4 regions of the Burkholderia aenigmatica genome follow, and region 2 is predicted to be linked to each of the others. Evidence: predicted binding sites of a transcription regulator. Region 2 holds the regulator's gene; each other region holds the start of a gene.
What was found. The regulator FNR, encoded in region 2, switches genes on or off when oxygen is low (the NO sensors DNR and NnrR bind a similar motif). The targets are predictions, from matches to a motif close to TTGATNNNNATCAA.

Region 1 (4,728 bases), on a different replicon from region 2:
CGCATTTCATCGGGTTGCCCGGCAACCCGGTGTCGAGCTTCGTCACGTTCCTGCTGTTCGTGCGACCGTTCCTGCTGCGCCTGTCCGGCGTGCGCGACGTTGCGCCGCGCGCGCTGTCGCTGCGCGCCGACTTCTCGCAGAGCAAGGGCGACCGGCGCAACGAATTCCTGCGTGCGCGCGTGAACGCGGCGGGCGGCCTCGACCTGTTCCCGAACCAGAGCTCGGCGGTGCTGACGTCGACGGTGTGGGGCGACGGCCTGATCGACAATCCGCCGCAGCACGCGATCAGCGCCGGCGAGACCGTGCGTTTCATTCCGTTTTCCGAACTGCTGTCGTAACCCGGCGGCTTCCCGAACCATGAAGATTCAGCTGAAATTTTTTGCAAGCGTGCGCGAAGCACTGGGTGTTGCCGACGAACAGGCCGACGTGCCGGACAGCGTCACGACCGTGGGCGACGTGCGCGCGTGGCTGCGCGTGCGCGGCGGTGCGTGGGCCGAGACGCTCGCGGAAGGGCGCGCCCTGCGCATGGCGTGCAATCACGAGATGACCGATCCCGACACGCGGCTCACCGAGGGCTGCGAAGTCGCGTTCTTTCCGCCGGTGACGGGCGGTTGAGGCACCGGCGATGGCAACGGTACGAATCCAGACCGACGACTTCGACCTGAACGCCGAAGTCGCGGCATTGCGCGCGCGCAACCCGAAGATCGGCGCGGTCGCGTGCTTCGTCGGCACGGTGCGCGACCTGAACGAAGGCGATTCGGTGGCCGCGATGGAGCTCGAGCACTATCCGGGAATGACCGAGAAGGCGCTCGAGAAGATCGCCGCCGAGGCCGGCCGGCGCTGGCCGGGCATCGACGTCGCGATCGTGCATCGGGTCGGCAGGCTTTTGCCGCTCGACCAGATCGTGATGGTTGCGACGGTTGCGTCGCACCGCGGCGATGCGTTCGCGTCGTGCGAGTTCGTGATGGACTACCTGAAGACCGAAGCGCCGTTCTGGAAGAAGGAAACCACGCCGGATGGCGAGCGCTGGGTCGATGCGCGCAGCACCGACGATGCCGCGCTCGCGCGCTGGGGCATCGAATCGGGCAACACGCGGCGCTGAGCGTGGCGCCTGCGTCGTGCGGCGAGATGCCACATGCGCGCAAGGGTCGCGCGTGGCGGCTACCCGTTACGCGTCCGGGTCGGTGCTGCGCCCGATGATCTTCGTCGGAAACGGCTCGCCGCGGGCACGCGACGGCAACGCGTGCGGATCGTCGCCCGCGTCGCGACGGCGCGGCGCGATCGCGTCGAGCAGCGCCTGCTGCTCGGGCGGAATCTGGTAGTCCCAGCCGAACCGGCTCAACTGCAGGCTCTGCGCGATCCGCAGCGCGGGTTCCATGAAGCGGATCGCCGCGGGCGGCGCGTAGCGCGCCTCGACGGTCTTCAGGAACAGCGACAGCCAGCGGCTGAAATGGGTCGGCTCGATCCCGTCGAGCGGCTGGTGCGCCTGCTGCACGTTGCCGCGATAGCCCTTGGTGCCGAGCACGAGGCTCGACCAGAACGTGACCATCTTCGGCAGGTGGTCGTCCCAGCGGCCGGCCAGCTTCGCGTCGAACACGGGCCCGAGCAGCGGATCGGCGCGTACGCGGTCGTAGAACGCGTAGACGAGATCGCGAATGTTCTCTTCGGTCGGCTCGGTGTCGCGAGGGCGGGCCGGTGCGGTATCGGGCGAGGCGGGCAGGACGGTCATGGCAAAAGGGCCGGGAGAGAGGGGCAACGACGGGGTGGCGGCGCGGGCATCGTGGAGGACGCCGGCCGGATTTTGACGCAAAATAGCGTCCAGCACCCCCTGAAAAACGTGTAGATGTCATGAATCTTATTGCGCGCGCGCCATCCCGGCAACCCGGGGCCGCGGAACAGGGCCACTAGTCGGCCCCGTGCGCATCCCGATCGGCCCGGCTCACGTAATCGGGGCATGATCGATCTTTTCCGTATTCGCCCATGAGACTCACCGACTACACCGACTATTCGCTTCGCGTGATGCTGTACCTTGCCGTGCGCGGCGATGGACTCGCGACGATCCAGGAGATCTCGGATGCCTACGGCATCTCGAAGAACCATCTGATGAAAGTCGTGCAGCAGCTCGGCGAGCTCGGATGGGTCGACACCGTTCGCGGCCGCAACGGCGGGCTGCGACTGTTCCCCGAATCGCTGCAACTGACCGTCGGCCAGGTCGTGCGCGAAACCGAGAACGATTTCGCGCTGGTCGGCTGCTTCGCGGCCGAGGGCGAGTCGCGTGGCTGCGTGATCGAGCCGCAGTGCCGCCTGAAGGGTGTGCTGGCGGCCGCGCGCGATGCGTTCTTCGCCGAACTCGACCGTCACACGCTCGGCGAGCTGGTCGAACACGCTGAGCCGCTCGTCGCATTGCTCGGCATCCGTCCGGCCGTGCGCGTGCGTGTCGTGACGGAAGACGCGGCCGCATCCATCGAGCCGCCGTCGACGGCGGGCTGACAAGCACGCGCCGAGCGTTGCGATCCGGCCGTGGCCCGTCCCCGGGCCGCTTCAGGGACATCCATCGATTTTTGCGCTGAATCAACCCGAATTTCGCTTGAAAGCCGCATAACCATCCTCATCTTGGTGTTAATCGAAAATTGGAGGTCTCGACTAAATGAGAATCGACAAGCTCACCACCAAGTTCCAGGAAGCACTCGCGGACGCGCAAAGCCTCGCGGCAGGCCGCGACAATCAATACATCGAACCCGTTCACGTTCTCGCGGCGCTGGTCGCGCAGCAGGACGGCTCCGCCCGCTCGCTGATGTCGCGCGCGGGCGTTCACATTCAGGCGCTGCAAGGCGCGCTGAACGAGGCCATCTCGCGCCTGCCGCAAGTGACGGGCACGGGTGGCGACATCCAGATCGGCCGTGAGCTGGCCGGGCTGCTGAACCAGGCCGACAAGGAAGCGCAGAAGCTCAACGACACGTTCATCGCGAGCGAGATGTTCCTGCTCGCCGTGTCCGACGACAAGGGCGACGCCGGCAAGCTCGCGCGCCAGCACGGCCTCACGCGCAAGGCGCTGGAAGCCGCGATCGCCGCCGTGCGCGGCGGCTCGCAGGTGCACAGCCAGGACGCGGAAAGCCAGCGCGAGGCGCTGAAGAAATACACCGTCGACCTGACCGAGCGCGCCCGTGCGGGCAAGCTCGATCCGGTGATCGGCCGCGACGACGAAATCCGCCGGTCGATCCAGATCCTGCAGCGCCGCACCAAGAACAACCCGGTGCTGATCGGCGAGCCGGGCGTCGGCAAGACCGCGATCGTCGAAGGGCTCGCGCAGCGGATCGTCAACGGCGAAGTGCCCGAGACGCTGAAGGGCAAGCGCGTGCTGTCGCTCGACATGGCCGCACTGCTCGCAGGCGCGAAGTATCGCGGTGAATTCGAGGAGCGCCTGAAGGCGGTGCTCAACGACATCGCGAAGGACGAAGGCCAGACGATCGTCTTCATCGACGAAATCCACACGATGGTCGGCGCGGGCAAGGCCGAAGGCGCGATGGATGCGGGCAACATGCTGAAGCCGGCGCTGTCGCGCGGCGAGCTGCACTGCATCGGCGCGACCACGCTCGACGAATACCGCAAGTACATCGAGAAGGATGCTGCGCTCGAACGCCGCTTCCAGAAGGTGCTCGTCGACGAGCCGAGCGTCGAGGCGACGATTGCGATCCTGCGCGGGCTGCAGGAGAAGTACGAACTGCACCACGGCGTCGACATCACCGACCCGGCGATCGTCGCCGCGGCCGAGCTGTCGCACCGCTACATCACGGATCGTTTCCTGCCCGACAAGGCCATCGACCTGATCGACGAAGCCGCTTCGAAGATCAAGATGGAAATCGATTCGAAGCCCGAAGAGATGGACAAGCTCGACCGTCGTCTGATCCAGCTGAAGATCGAGCGCGAAGCCGTGAAGAAGGAGCAGGACGAAGCGTCGCAGAAGCGCCTGCAGCTGATCGAGGAAGAGATCGACCGCCTCGGCCGCGAATATGCGGACCTCGAGGAGATCTGGACCGCCGAGAAGGCCGCGGTGCAGGGTAGCGCGCAGCTCAAGGAAGAAATCGAGAAGGTGCGTGCGGACATCGCGCGGCTGCAGCGTGACGGCAAGCTGGAGAAGGTTGCCGAGTTGCAGTACGGCAAGCTGCCGCAGCTCGAGGCGCAACTGAAGCAGGTCACGCAGGCCGAAGAGCAGGAGCAGCACAACCCGACGCGTCCGCGCCTGCTGCGCACGCAGGTCGGCGCCGAGGAAATCGCGGAAGTCGTGTCGCGTTCGACCGGGATCCCGGTGTCGCGGATGATGCAGGGCGAACGCGAGAAGCTGCTGCACATCGAGGAAAAGCTGCATGAGCGCGTGGTCGGCCAGCACGAGGCGATCAGTGCGGTGGCCGATGCGATCCGCCGTTCGCGTGCGGGTCTCGCCGATCCGAACCGTCCGTACGGCTCGTTCCTGTTCCTCGGCCCGACGGGGGTCGGCAAGACCGAGCTGTGCAAGGCGCTGGCGTCGTTCCTGTTCGATTCGGAAGAGCACCTGATCCGCATCGACATGAGCGAGTTCATGGAGAAGCACAGCGTCGCGCGGCTGATCGGCGCGCCGCCGGGCTATGTCGGCTACGAGGAAGGCGGCTACCTGACGGAAGCCGTGCGCCGCAAGCCGTACAGCGTGATCCTGCTCGACGAGATCGAGAAGGCGCATCCGGACGTGTTCAA
Region 2 (4,728 bases):
ACGGCGCGCGGCGCAGCATGCGCCACGTGCATGGCCGTGCGCCGCAGAAACGGCAGCGGCACCGCCACGCGGCACGGCCGGCACCTCACTGCAAAGTCCCGGTCATTGGTTTACTCTGCCTCGCAGCAGTGTGCATTGCCCCGCCCGATCGGCCATCCGGCCGACTTCGTTTCAACCCGCCACTCGGAGACACTATGTACAAGCGTATTCTGGTTGCCGTCGACGGCAGCGACACGTCCCGCCATGCGTTCGATGCCGCGCTGGCGCTCGCGAAATCGCACGGCGCCGAGCTGCAACCGTTCTACGTGGTCGAGAACGCCGCGATCTACTACAACGTGCCCGGCTACGATCCGTCCGTGCTGCGCGATCAGCTCGTCGCGCAAGGCAACGCACTCGCGAAGGACTTCACGACGCTGATGCAGGCAGCGGGCGTGAAAGGCGAGACGAAGCTGAGCGAAGCGACGTCGCTCAACGACGTATCGTCGCTGATCCTCGACGGCGCGAAAGCGTTCGATGCCGATCTCATCGTGCTCGGCACGCACGGCCGCCGCGGGTTCCGCCGCCTCGTGCTCGGCAGCATCGCCGAGCAATGCGTACGCCACGCCACGCTGCCCGTGCTGCTGATTCCGGCGGCCGCCAACGTCGACGAACCGGCTGCATGAACGGCGTTCGGCATGCGCGGCCGGTCGCGACGTTTTGTCACCCGACAGCCGCAAGTTGCGGTGGGACAATGATTCCGTCGATTCAACGCCGGAGTAAACGATCATGCTGACGCCCGTCGCTACACGTCCCGCCGCCACGCCTCATGCCGGCAGTTGGGCTCCTCGCCAGGCTGCGCACTGCTCGACGTGCGCCATGCGGCATCTGTGCATGCCGCAGGGCCTGGCGCCCGAAGCGCTCAGTCGCCTCGAGTCGGTCATCTGCGCGGCGCGCCCCGTCAAGCGCGGCGAAGCGCTGTTCCGCGAAGGCGACGCATTCGACAACCTATACGCGGTGCGTTCGGGTTCGCTGAAAACCGTCGCGACGCGCCACGACGGCCGCGAGCAGGTCACCGGCCTGCATCTCGCCGGCGAAGCGCTCGGCCTCGACGGCATCTGCGACGACACGCATCCGCGCACCGCGGTCGCGCTGGAAGACAGTTCCGTCTGCGTGATCCCGTACAGCGCGCTCAAGACGCTGTGCTCGGAAGCCGGTTCGATGCAGCTGCGCATGCACAAGCTGATGAGCGAACAGATCGTGCGCGAAACGTCGCAAACGATGCTGCTCGGTTCGCTCAATGCCGAAGAACGCGTCGCCGCGTTCCTGCTCGACGTATCGTCGCGCTACCTGAAGCGCGGTTACTCGCCGTCGGAGTTCAACCTGCGGATGACGCGCGAAGACATCGGCAGCTACCTCGGCATGACGCTCGAAACGGTCAGCCGCACGCTGTCGAAATTCCAGAAGCGCGGCCTGATCGAAATGCAGGGCCGCCACGTCCAGATCGTCGATTTCGACGGCCTGCAGCACCTCTGATGCCACACGGCGCGCCCCTCGCGCGCGCCACCCGCCTCGCCTCACCGATCAGTCGAGAAACAGCGCGGCGCGCGCCTTCAGCGCCGCGCTGAAATCGTCGAGCCAGCCGATCGACAGGCGCCAGCTCTGCCAGTACAGCTCGATGTCGACGGTTCGCCCGCGCGACATGTCGACCAGTTCGCCCGCCGCCAGCTGGCGGTCGACCATCCGGTCCGGACACATTCCCCATCCCAATCCCGTTTCGCACGCACGCAGGTAGCCCGCGACGTGCGGTATCCAGTGCTGCGGCGGATCGAGATCCGCGCGCGTCACGCGCCGGATGAAACGCGCCTGCAGCCCGTCCTTCGGATTGAACATCACGCACGGCGCGCGGCGCAGCGCATCGCGCGTGATGCCCGCGCCGAAGTAGCGCTCGTAAAACGCCGGCGAGCACACCGCGCGATAGCGGATGCGCCCGAGCCGCTCCGACCGGCACCCCTGGATCGGCTCGGCCTGCGCGGTCACGGCGCCCTGCACGCTGCCGTCGCGAATGCGCGACGCCGTGTAATCCTGGTCGTCGATCACGAGGTCGAGCAACGTCTCGCGCTCCGTGCAGAACGGCCCGACCGCGTCGATGAACCACGTCGCGACGCTGTCGTCGTTGACGGCCACACGCAACGTCGGCCACGCGCTCGCGATCTGACCCGGCAGCGCCGGCATCCGGCCCCCCAGCTCGGCCTCGAGCAGTTGCACGCGCTCGGTATGCCGGCACAGCAGCGCCCCTGACGTCGTCGCGACGCACGGCTGCCCGCGCTTGACGAGCACGCTGCCGACCCGTTCCTCCAGCAGCTTCACGCGCTGCGACACCGCCGACGCCGTGACATTCAGCTCCTTGGCTGCCCGCTCGAACGAGCCGTGCCGGATCACGGCCGCGAGGGCATCGAGCAACGCGTAGTCGAGCATTAGATTTCCTTAATCTGCATTAGGTGAATTAGCTTCTCTTATTTTCATGCTGACCGCAGACTAGCGCTACCCGATTCATCCGTCCACTGCTTCTACTGCTTCTACGGCTGTCACTCTCCATGAACTGGCTCGCTTTTTCCCACGGCGCCGCACTCTGCGGATCGCTCATCGTCACCATCGGCGCGCAGAACGCCTTCGTGCTGCGGCAGGGCATCATGCGCTCGCATATCGGCAAGATCGTGCTGCTGTGCGCACTGTCCGACATGATCCTGATCGGCGCGGGCGTCGGCGGCGCATCGGTGCTCGTCGAACGCTATCCGACCTTCGTCCACGTCGTGCTGTACGTCGGCCTCGCGTATCTCGCATGGTTCGGCATCAACGCGCTGCGCCGCGCGTTCAAGCCGGGTCACGAAACGCTCGACGTGCGCGGCGACGCGGTCGCGCCGCCGCCGCAAAGCGGCCTGGCGATCGTGCTGATGACCCTCGCGTTCACGTGGCTCAACCCGCACGTGTATCTCGATACGTTCCTGCTGATCGGCACGGCCGGCGCACGCGAGCCGGAAGGCACGCGGCTCTCGTTCGCGATCGGTGCGATGTCGGTCAGCGTCGTGTGGTTCCTCGGGCTCGGCTACGGTGCGCGACTGCTGGCACCGTGGTTCCGCAAGGCTGTCGCGTGGCGCGTGCTGGACGGCGCGATCGGCAGCATGGTGCTGTTTCTCGCGGCCGTACAGTTGCGCTGACCGGTTCACCGTCGCACGGGCGGCCGTTCGCCGCCCGTCGTCCCGCCCGCTCCGGCACCACGCCGGAGCATCTCCCCTCCCGCCCTTCCACCCGCTCCCGCCCACATGCGGTTCCGCGCTCAGGCGCGCCAGCCGCGACAAAAATCGGTTCCCGATCGAACGCAGCCACACGAAGCGCTCACGCAACGGACAGGTCGTCCGTCAACTGCGTCAAACCGTCCGTCATCGCGACGGCGCGCCGCCTGCACGAATCGGAGCGATCGGCGAGAATGTCCGGCGTCCCGCGACAACGGCGTGACCGCACCACGTACCCCGTCGTCTCGCCGTGATCGTCTCGGCCCATCCCGCAGTTCCATTCCGTCACCCCGCAGATATCGGAGCAGAACATGGCACTACGCACCCTCGGCACGTCGAACATCCAGGTTTCGCCGCTCGCGTTCGGCGGCAACGTCTTCGGCTGGACCGTCGACGAGAACACGTCGTTTGCGCTGCTCGACGCGCTCGCCGACACCGGCATCAACTTCATCGACACGGCCGACGTCTATTCGGCCTGGGCCCCCGGCAACAGCGGCGGCGAATCGGAAACGATCATCGGCAAGTGGCTCAAGCGCTCCGGCAAGCGCGAACAGGTCGTGATCTCGACCAAGGTGGGCCTGCTGGCCGCGCGCGCGGGGCTGACCCGCGACAACATCCTGAAAGCCGCCGACGATTCGCTGCGCCGCCTGCAGACCGACTACATCGACCTGTATTTCTCGCACAGCGATCTCGCCGATACGGCCCCGCTCGAGGAAACGCTCGGCGCCTATCAAACGCTGATCGACGCGGGCAAGGTGCGGATCATCGGCGCATCGAACTACAGCGGCGCACGGCTGCGCGAAGCCGCCGACATCAGCAAGCGCGACGGCCTGCCCGCGTATCAGGTCATCCAGCCGGAGTACAACCTGCTCGACCGCGCCGACTACGAACGCGATCTCGAACCGGTCGTGCGCGACCTGAAGCTCGGTGTCGTCAACTACTACGCGCTCGCGAGCGGCTTCCTGTCGGGCAAGTACCGCAGTGAGGCCGACCTGAAGAAGAGCGTGCGCGGCGATCGCGTCGCCGGGTACCTCAATGAACGCGGGCTGCGCATCCTCGCGGCGCTCGATGCGGTGGCCGAGAAGCACGGAACGCAGCCGGCCGCGATTGCGCTCGCGTGGCAGATCGCGCGGCCGACGATCACCGCGCCGATCGCGAGCGCGACGTCGCTGGCGCAGCTGGAATCGCTCGGCGAAGCGATTCGCGTTCAGCTCGATCAGGACGACGTTCGCCGGATCGACGAGGCGAGCGCGGGCTGAAGTCGGTGGCGGGCCGGTCGATCGGATCGCGCCGTCTGTGCGGTTCCACGACCGGCCGGTGTCATGTGCGCTCCCGTGTCGCCGCACTCGCGGGGGCGGGTAATTCGTGAGTGGCGGATGGATACAATGGCGTGCGCCCCGGGGGCCAGCGGCGCGGCCCGGCCATGTGACCGTCGAATTCCGCGACAACAGGATGGGTT
Region 3 (4,728 bases), 1.6 Mb from region 2:
GCGGACGGTTCGGCCGCCTGCGCGGTCGTATCCGGTGCGATGCTGCGGACGCTGGACACCCCGCCGCTCGGACGCATGATCGCGTGCGCGGTCGCCGGCTGCCGGCCCGACGAGATGGGCGTGGGCCCCGTGCCGGCCGTCCACAAGCTGCTCGCGCGCACGGGGCTGTCTGCTGCCGATATCGACCTGTGGGAACTCAACGAAGCGTTCGCATCGCAGGTCGTGCATTGCGTCGATGCGCTCGGACTGTCGTATGAAACCGTCAATGTCAACGGCGGAAGCATAGCGCTCGGTCATCCGTATGGGATGACCGGCGTGCGGATGGTCGGGCATGCGTTGCTCGAAGGGGCGCGGCGTGGCGTACGCCGTGTCGTCGTCACGATGTGCATCGGCGGCGGGCAGGGCGCCGCCGCGTTGTTCGAGGTCGCGCACCGCGAGTGACCGCGCGATGCCACGTCGAACGCCTCGATGCGTTCGATTCACGATCAAATCGACATTCTGGAGACTGGAAATGACTTTGATGCAACGATTGACGAGGGTGGCCTGCGCGGCGCTCATCGGTGCCGCGAGCATCGCGGCGCACGCCGACGATCTCGACAGGGTCCGGCAGACCGGCAACCTGACGTTCGCGCTGACCGGCAAGTATCCGCCCTTCAGCTTCATCGACGAGTCGGGCAAGCTGACCGGCTTCGACGTCGATATCGGCAACCGCGTCGCGAACCGGCTTGGCGCGAAGCCGGTCCCGGTCATGACCGCGTGGGACGGCATCGTCGGCGGGTTGCTGGCCGGCAAGTACGACGCCGTGATCGGGAGCCTGGCCATCACCGACGAGCGGTTGAAGGCCGTGGATTTCACGCGGTCGTACTATCGTTCGGGCGCGCAACTCTTCGTGCCGAAGGGCAGCACGGTGCAGGACATCGGGCAGCTGAAGGGCAAGGTGATCGGTGTCACGCTCGGCGAGACGTACGAGGCGTGGCTGCGCAAGAATCGGCCCGACGTGCAGGTGAAGACCTACAAGGGGCTGCCCGACATCCTGATCGACTTGCAGAACCGCCGTATCGAAGGATTCGTGACGGACCGCATCGCGGGCATCCTGACGATACGCGACAAGCATGTCGACGCGAAGCCGGCCGGGCCGCTGCTGTATCCGGAGAAGATGGGGATCGCGGTGCGCAAGGACAGCCCGAAACTGCTGGATGCGATCAACGCCGCGCTCGATACGATGCTCAAGGACGGCGAGTACGGGGCGATCAGCAAGCAGTGGCTCGGCGAGGACGTACGCTGAGCCCGCAGTCCACCCGGGTCGTGGCAAGCCGGCGGCGGGCGCGGCGTTCGCGCCTGCGCTCGCCATCGGCGGCGTTGCTTCGCCTGGCGATCGTGTCGTGATTTCGCGTCCGTCCCCAGTTTCACGAAACGCATGCCGAACGCTGCAGTGCACGCTGATTCCGGTCAACACATGCGTGTTCAATGGGTTTATCCTGCGTCGAATGCGTCCGGCACTTGTTGTCTCCGGCCGCAGATCCGGACACGGTGGCAGGCGGTGACGCCTGCCCGCCGCGCACCGGCGCGACACCGCGCGCCGCAATGCCCCGCGCGGAACCCGGAACAGGAGAGACGGCCATGGCGCTCGACCAACAACAACGGCAGACGCTGAAACAGCGGCTGAACGAGAGCGAGCAGACGTTGCGTGCGGAGATCCGCACGAGCGAAGACCAGCGTGCGTCGGAATCCTACGCAGACCTTGCCGGCGCGGCGCCGGACGAGGGCGACGAGGCGAATGCGGATCTGTTCGTCGACGTCGATCATGCGTTGATCGGCATGAAGCTGACCGAACTGCGCGCGATCGGTCGCGCCCAGCAGCGGATGCGCGACGGCAGCTACGGCGAATGCATCGACTGCGACGGCTCGGTCGGCTACGAGCGCCTGCTGGCGCGCCCGGCCGCCGAACGCTGCACGCATTGCCAGTCGATCTACGAGCGGCACTACGCCACGACGCCGCGCGCCTCCCTCTGATTCCGACGACGCGACCGCAACGGCGCTGCACGCGATGCGCGGCCGGCGTACGATGATGAACGGGCGCCCGGCGGCGTCAGCATGCGGCGCCGGGTGGGCAGACGCCGTCGCGCACGCGCGCGGCGCCATCCACGTGGAAGGGAGCCACGCCGATCATGCCGATCCACAATGCCGGGTGTGCGGCCGTGTTCGCCGAGATCGCCGACATGCTCGAGATCCAGGGCGCCAATCCGTTCCGGGTGCGTGCCTATCGCAACGCCGCACGGACGATTGCCGACTACGGGCGCGATATCTCGACGATGATCGCGAACGGCGACGATCTCGGGAAGATTCCGTCGATCGGGCCTGATCTCGCGTCGAAGCTGCGCGAGATCGCCGCGACCGGCACCTGCGAGCTGCAGCAAACGCTGCGCCACGCGTTGCCGGGCGCGATCGTCGAACTGCTCGACGTGCCGGGGCTCGGCGCGAAACGCGTGAAGGCGCTGCATGACGCACTGCACGTCGATTCGCTCGAGCAGCTTCGCGCGGAAGCGAAGAGCGGGCACGTGCGCGAGCTGCCGGGCTTCGGCGCGAAAACCGAAGCACATCTGCTCGAAGCGATCGACGACCGGCTGAAGCGCGACCCCCAACGCTTCCTGCTGCCGGATGCGGCGCATTCGCTGCTGCCGCTGCTCGAACGCCTGCGCGCGATCGCGGGCGTCGGCAAGGCCGTGCCGGCCGGCAGTTTCCGCCGCCGCCGCGAGACGGTCGGCGATCTCGACATCCTGGTCACCGCACGCGATCCGGTCACCGTCGCCGAAGCATTCGTCGGCTATGGCGAGGTGGCGCGCGTGCTGGCGCACGGCAAGACGAAGTCGAGCGTCGTGCTCGCCAGCGGGTTGCAGGTCGACCTGCGCGTCGTCGATGCCGATGCGTTCGGCGCGGCGCTCGTCTACTTCACCGGATCGAAGGCGCACAACATCGCGTTGCGCAGGATCGCGCAGGCCGGCGGGTTGAAGATCAACGAATACGGCGTGTTTCGCGGCGACGAACGGATCGCGGGCGCGACCGAGGCGTCGGTCTATGCGGCGATCGGGCTGCACGACGTGCCGCCCGAATTGCGCGAGGATCGCGGCGAGATTGACGCGGCGCGCGCGGGCACGCTGCCGGCGCTGGTCGAGCGCAAGCACGTCCACGGCGATCTGCATGCGCATACCGACGCATCGGCCGGCCGCAACAGCCTGCGCGCGATGGCCGATGCAGCACGCGCACGCGGGTTCGCGTACCTGGCCATCACCGACCGGGCGCCGCATGCCGGCGGCGGCCGCGACAGCTTCGACTGGCTGGCCCGGCAACTCGACGAGATCGATCGCGTCAATGCGTCGTTCGACGATTTCGTGCTGCTCAAGGGCGTGGAGGCCGGCATTCGCGAGGACGGCAGTCTCGATGTGCCCGATGCGCTGCTCGGCCGGCTCGATCTCGTGGTCGGTGCGGTACGCGACGGCTTCGCGCTGTCGCGCGACGCGCAGACCGCGCGCATGCTGCGCGCGATGGACCATCCGCATTTCACGATTCTCGCGCACCCGACCGGCCGCGTGCTCGGCGAGCGAGATGCATGCGAACTCGACGTGCCGCGCGTGATCGCGCACGCCGCGGCGCGCGGCTGCTTCGTCGAACTCGATGCACAGCCGCGGCGGCTCGACCTGCCGGACATCTGGTGCCGTGAGGCCGCGAAGGCCGGCGTGCCGGTGGCGATCGGCTCGGATGCGTGCAGCACGGACGAACTCGACAATCTCGCGTACGGCGTCGATCAGGCGCGGCGCGGCTGGCTCACGCGGCCCGACGTGCTGAACACGCGCACGCTTGCGCAGTTGAGGCCGCTGCTTGCACGCACGATGGGGGCGGACGGCGCGTCGAAGCGCAGCGGCGCGAAGGGCGCGTGAACGCGGCCGGCGGCGCGTGCCGCCAGCCATCAGCCATGCGTGAACGCGGTCACGTCATGCCAGCACGTCGGCCGCCGGCACATAGGGCAGGCCGAGCGCCAGCGCGACCGCTTCGTACGTGATGTGTCCGTCGCACACGTTCAACCCCGCGCGCAGATGCGGATCGTCGGTCATCGCCTGCTTCCAGCCCTTGTCGGCGAGCGCGAGCGCAGCCCCAAGTGTCGCGTTGTTCAGCGCGAAGGTCGACGTGCGCGCGACTGCGCCGGGCATGTTCGCGACGCAGTAGTGCACGACGCCGTCGACGACGAAGGTCGGGTCCGCATGCGTCGTCGCATGCGAGGTCTCGAAGCATCCACCCTGGTCGATCGCGACGTCGACGACGACCGCCCCGGTACGCATCGTCGCAATCATGTCGCGCGTGACGAGCCGCGGCGCCGACGCGCCCGGCACGAGCACCGCGCCGATCACGACATCGGCATCGCGCACGGCTTCGTCGATCGTGTGCGCATTCGAGCAGACGGTCGTGATCCGGTTGGCGAACACGAGGTCGAGCTGGCGCAGCCGGTTCACGTTGGTGTCGAGCACGGTGACGCGTGCGCCGAGGCCGACCGCCATCTGCAGCGCGCCGGTGCCCACCACGCCCGCGCCGAGCACGACGACGTGCGCGGCCGGCACGCCGGGCACACCGGCCATCAGCAGGCCGCGCCCGCCACGCGGGCTTTCGAGGTGGGTCGCCGCGACCTGGATCGACATGCGCCCGGCCACCTCGCTCATCGGCGCCAGCAGCGGCAGG
Region 4 (4,728 bases), 1.7 Mb from region 2:
GCGCCGACACGAGGCCGAGGCCCGGCAGGAATTTGGACAGCACGAGCAGCGGCGCGCCGTATCTTTCGAATACGTTACGCGCGAAACGCAGCGTCGTGTCGAGCGACAGCGAGAAGCGCACGAGGCCGTTCAGCAGGCGCCGGCCACGCGTGCGGCCCATGAAGAACCACAGCGAATCGGCCAGCATCGTCGCGCCGATCGCCGCCGCGAACATGCTGACCCAGGACGCCTGCCCCATTGCCGCCATCGTGCCGCCGAGAATCAGCATCGGCACGGCCGGCACCGGCACACCGAGCTGCGTGATCAACACGCTCGCGAACACGGCCCACGGGCCGAGCGACGATGGAATAGCGATGGGAAAGTGCCACACGGCGGCGCTCCTGGAAGACATGCGGCCGCGCGACGGGGGCCGTCGGTACGGCTGGGCACCGGCCGCCGCGGCACGTCCGCAACCGACCTGATGCATCACGGCATTCTAAACGGGTTTGGCCGCGATCGCGCTGAACACGCGCCATCGGCACGGGCTTCGCGCCATTAGGCTGCACCACCGTGACGGTCACATGTCCGTGCGCTGAGCAAGCTGCACGACGTATTCCGCGTAGTCGGGAAACGCGGCGGCCAGCGCGGCCGCGTCGGCCAGTTCGAATTCCGCGAACTCGAAGCCCGGCGCCACCGTGCAGCCGACGAGCGCAACGTGCTCCGGCGCTGCGCAGCGCGCGCCGAACCAGCTCCCGGCCCGCACGACCGCCTGGAACACGGTGCCCGGATGCGTGAGCGGATTGCCGAGCCGGTGGATCGTCAACCCGTCGCGCTCGTCGAGCACCCACACCTCGATCGGGTCGCCCGCGTAGAAATGCCAGACCTCGTCGGAACGGATCCGGTGCCACGACGAATACGCGCCGTCGCACAGCAGGTAGTAGATCGCCGTCGACGCGGCGCGTGGCGCACCGTCGGCCGGACGCACGACCGAATCGGTCGCACGATAGGTTTCGCGGAAATAGCCGCCTTCGGGATGCGGCTGCAGGTCGAACTGGCGAATCAGGTCGGTAGCGGAAATCGGCATGGCGGATGACGTCGGTAAGGTAAGGAACCCGGAACCGGTGCGCGGCCTCGCTTCGCTCGTCACGACCGCGACCGTATTCCGCCGGATGCCGCTGCGTCGATCGCCGCTGCCATGCGCGCGGCGAACAAGCGGACACCGGTCGATGCTGCCAGAACTGCGTGTCGGGATGCAACCGCGGGCGCGGGATTGCGCCCGGGAACGTGCATCGGGCGCGCCGCCCTCGCCCGGCCGATGCGACAGAAACGACAGCCGCGCTCACACGCCGTGCGTCGACCGGCGCGTCGTGCGTTTCCGTTTCAACAGGCCGTCATCCGGCGCAGGCGCGCGACCGTTGCCGGCCGCGACCGCTCATGCGCCAGCGCCGTGCCGCGTGCGTCACGCAGCCGCCGACGCGCCGGGCTCGCTGTGCCGCACCAGCAGCACGGGCCGGTCGGCCGCGCGCAGCAGCGATTCGGCGACACTGCCGAGCAGCAACCGGCGCAGGCCGTGCCGCCCGCTCGTGCCCATCACGATCAGGTCGGCGTCGGCTTCGGCCGCCGTGCGCATCAGCACCGTGGCGACATCCTCGCCGTATGCGTCGAGCGCGCGCACGGTGCCTGGCACATGCTCCTGCGCGAGCACCGCTTTCGCATCGTCGAGCACCGGCGTCGCGGCATCGGTCGCGGCCGCATCGCCGGCGCGCGCGGCCGCGAAGCCCGCATCGACGTCGACGAGCTGCGGCCGATGCTCGACGACATACGCGCAGGTGACTTCACCGCCGGACGCCGCCGCGATCCGGATCGCCTCGTTCAGCGCGAGACGCGCACTCGGGCTGCCATCGAGCCCGACGAAAATCCGCTTGTACATGGTCCGTCCCTCCGACCGGGCACGCGTCGCGCATTGCGCGACGACGGCCCGTTATCGCCACCCGGCCCGGTGCCGGCTGGCCTGCCGAACAGTCTGCCCCACGTGCCGACGCGCCCGTTGATGCGCGTCAAACGCGGCCGGCGCGCCCGCTGCTTCACGCCAGTTGCCGCAATTTCTAGTGACCCCATTACAAAAAACGTGTAAATCGCGCACAATTTCATCTTGAAAATAGACGTTGCGTGCAGCCGGTGCGAGTTTTGACCGGTTTTGCTGCGCTGCCCCCGTGCTAAGGGCCTGTTTACGCCTATAACGGACTTGCGAACGTGCCTTGCCGGCCGTAGTGCAAGGAGTGAGGAGCGCCGTTTGGCCGCGCCAAACAAGCGACGATCGACGCCGCAATACGGCCGGCAAGGCACGTTCCCCTGTCTTGGAAAATTCATTCGCGGGGCTGGCCCCCAGAAGGGCCGATCGCGGCGTCATACTCCTCGCGAATACGTCGAGTATTCGCTTCGTCGCATTCCTTGCGCTCGGCCCTTCTGGGGGCCAGCGCAAGTCCGTTATAAGCGCAAACAGGCCCTTAGGCGGCCCCCGACAACAGAATGGCCATCGAATGACCGCAAGTGGAACCCCGACGCGTGACGCCCGAGGGCCCACGCGCCTCCAGATCATGTTACGCCAGCCGCTCGCGGCCGGCGTCGTTACGCTGTGCGCCGGCGCGGCGCTGTCGCTCGGCGTCGCGCTGCTCGTGCGCGACCAGTGGCAAGGCGCCGTCCATACGCGTTTCGAACGCCGCACGTCGCACGTGACCGCGATGCTCCGCCACGAGCTGCAATCCGGCGTGGCCGTGCTCGAAGGCGCGCGCGGCGCGTTCAGCCTCGTCCCGGGCATGACGCCCGAGCAATGGCGTCGGTATGCGGACACGCTCGATCTCGACAGCGCCCGCTCGCCGGTCCGCCAGATCGGCTATGCACCGCTGGCGCCCGCGACGCGCACCGCCCTCGCCGGCGCGAAGCCGATGCCGGCCGGCACGCTCGCGACCGCCGCGCTCAGCGCACCGGCGTCGAATTCGCCCGTCGTGCGCTTCGGCGCGTCCGACGCGGCACCGCTCGCGCGCGCGCTGCAGACCGGCGACATCGCACTCGGCGTCCACCCGGCCGACGACGACACGTCCCGCGACGCCCGCACTTTCACGCTGTTCCTGCCGGCCGTCGCGTCGCCGCATGCGGCCGGCACACCGCCCGGTACGCGCGAAGCCGGCGCCGACGGGGTGCTGTTCGCGGCGTTGAGCCCGCGGCGCCTGATCGAGCGCGCACTCGACGCGGAGCGCGGGATCGACGTGTGGATTACCGCCGGCGGCGATCGGCGCGCGATCGTCAGCGTCGAAACGACGACCGACGAGGCGTCGGCATCGCCCGACCTGATGCGGCGCACCGACGAGCTGAATTTTGGCGGCACCGTGCTGACGCTCACCTATTCCGCGGACGGTCGTCCGAGCGCAACGGGCGCGCAACGCGCGGCCGGCACCGTGCTCACCGCGGGGCTGATCGCGTCGATCGCGTTCGCCGTGCTCATCCATGCGCTGCTGCGCGGCCGCGCCGGCACCGCCGATTCCGGCGCGAGCAGCCGCGGCATCCTCAACGAAGCGCGGATGATGGGCATCATCCGTTCGTCGATGGAAGCGATCATCACGATCGACGAAAAGCAGACGGTCGTGATCTTCAATCCGATGGCCGAGCAGGTGTTCGGCGTGTCCGCGATGGAGGCGATCGGTGCGCCGCTGTCGCGCTTCATCCCCGAGCGGTTCCGCGCCGCGCACGCGAAGCACGTCGACCAGTTCGGCGTGACGGGCGTATCCGAGCGGCAGATGGGTCGCCAGCGGGTGCTGTTCGGGCTGCGCGCCAATGGCGAGGAATTCCCGATCGAGGCGTCGATCTCGCAGATCCGCGATGCGTCGGGCAAGCTCTACACCGTGATGCTGCGCGACATCACCGAGCGGCAGCGTGCCGAGAACGCGCTGAAGCAGTCGCGCGAGGAATTGCGCGAACTGTCGGCGAACCTGCAGAACGTGCGCGAAGAGGAAAAGACCCGCATTGCGCGCGAACTGCATGACGACCTCGGCCAGCAACTCACCGCGCTGAAGATGGATCTGTCGGTGGTCGAGCAGCAGTTGCGCGGCCCCCGCCATGCGCCGCCCGACGAGGGCGTGCTCGGGCATCTGCAGGGCATGCGGCGGCTGATCGACGCGACGGTCGCGTCGGTGCGGCGCATCGCGGCCGACCTGCGGCCCGTGATGCTCGACGATCTCGGCCTCGTGCCCGCGATCGAATGGCTCGCGAACGATTTCACGAACCGCTACGGGATCGATGTCGAGCGGCACATCGAAACGGGCGGCCTCACATTCACCAGCGCGGGCGCGACCACGTTGTTCCGGATCGTGCAGGAAGCGCTGACGAACGTCGCGCGCCACGCGGATGCAACGCGCGTCGCGCTGCGGCTCGACGTCGAGGAAGGCTTCTGCGTGTTGCGCGTCGCGGACAACGGCCGCGGCTCGGCGCGCGGCGGCACGGCCCACGAAGACAAATCGTTCGGCCTGATCGGCATTCGCGAACGCGCCCACATGCTGGGCGGCACCGTGACGATCGACACCGCGCTCGCGCGCGGTTTCTCGATCACCGTCGCCCTCCCGCTCAGTACCGTACAACAGGAAACGCTCATCATATGATCAAGGTGCTCATCGCCGACGACCATACGCTCGTACGCGACGGTCTGCGGCACATCCTCCAGAACGCCACCGGATTCGAGGTGGCCGGCGAAGCCTG

Region 1: the regulator FNR is predicted to act here: its motif matches at 2,562-2,575, upstream of clpB (ATP-dependent chaperone ClpB).
Region 3: the regulator FNR is predicted to act here: its motif matches at 1,440-1,453, upstream of ACN8ZM_RS23520 (TraR/DksA family transcriptional regulator).
Region 4: the regulator FNR is predicted to act here: its motif matches at 2,027-2,040, upstream of ACN8ZM_RS22695 (universal stress protein).

What each region holds. Positions count from the first base shown of each region.
Region 1 is NZ_CP184468.1:2,127,257-2,131,984, reverse strand. Features, by position in the region: gene glp (gephyrin-like molybdotransferase Glp) at 1-338, shown strand, start outside; gene moaD (molybdopterin converting factor subunit 1) at 358-615, shown strand; gene ACN8ZM_RS09950 (molybdenum cofactor biosynthesis protein MoaE) at 626-1,102, shown strand; gene ACN8ZM_RS09945 (group III truncated hemoglobin) at 1,169-1,729, opposite strand; gene ACN8ZM_RS09940 (Rrf2 family transcriptional regulator) at 1,981-2,490, shown strand; gene clpB (ATP-dependent chaperone ClpB) at 2,648-4,728, shown strand, end outside.
Region 2 is NZ_CP184469.1:2,994,196-2,998,923, forward strand. Features, by position in the region: gene ACN8ZM_RS30545 (universal stress protein) at 195-662, shown strand; gene fnr (fumarate/nitrate reduction transcriptional regulator Fnr) at 766-1,512, shown strand; gene ACN8ZM_RS30555 (LysR family transcriptional regulator ArgP) at 1,561-2,454, opposite strand; gene ACN8ZM_RS30560 (LysE/ArgO family amino acid transporter) at 2,574-3,194, shown strand; gene ACN8ZM_RS30565 (aldo/keto reductase) at 3,581-4,528, shown strand.
Region 3 is NZ_CP184469.1:1,438,850-1,443,577, reverse strand. Features, by position in the region: gene ACN8ZM_RS23530 (acetyl-CoA C-acyltransferase) at 1-441, shown strand, start outside; gene ACN8ZM_RS23525 (ABC transporter substrate-binding protein) at 512-1,285, shown strand; gene ACN8ZM_RS23520 (TraR/DksA family transcriptional regulator) at 1,621-2,013, shown strand; gene polX (DNA polymerase/3'-5' exonuclease PolX) at 2,169-3,935, shown strand; gene ald (alanine dehydrogenase) at 3,990-4,728, opposite strand, start outside.
Region 4 is NZ_CP184469.1:1,253,452-1,258,179, forward strand. Features, by position in the region: gene ACN8ZM_RS22685 (DedA family protein/thiosulfate sulfurtransferase GlpE) at 1-370, opposite strand, end outside; gene ACN8ZM_RS22690 (cupin domain-containing protein) at 557-1,063, opposite strand; gene ACN8ZM_RS22695 (universal stress protein) at 1,439-1,909, opposite strand; gene ACN8ZM_RS22700 (PAS domain S-box protein) at 2,520-4,631, shown strand; gene ACN8ZM_RS22705 (response regulator) at 4,628-4,728, shown strand, end outside.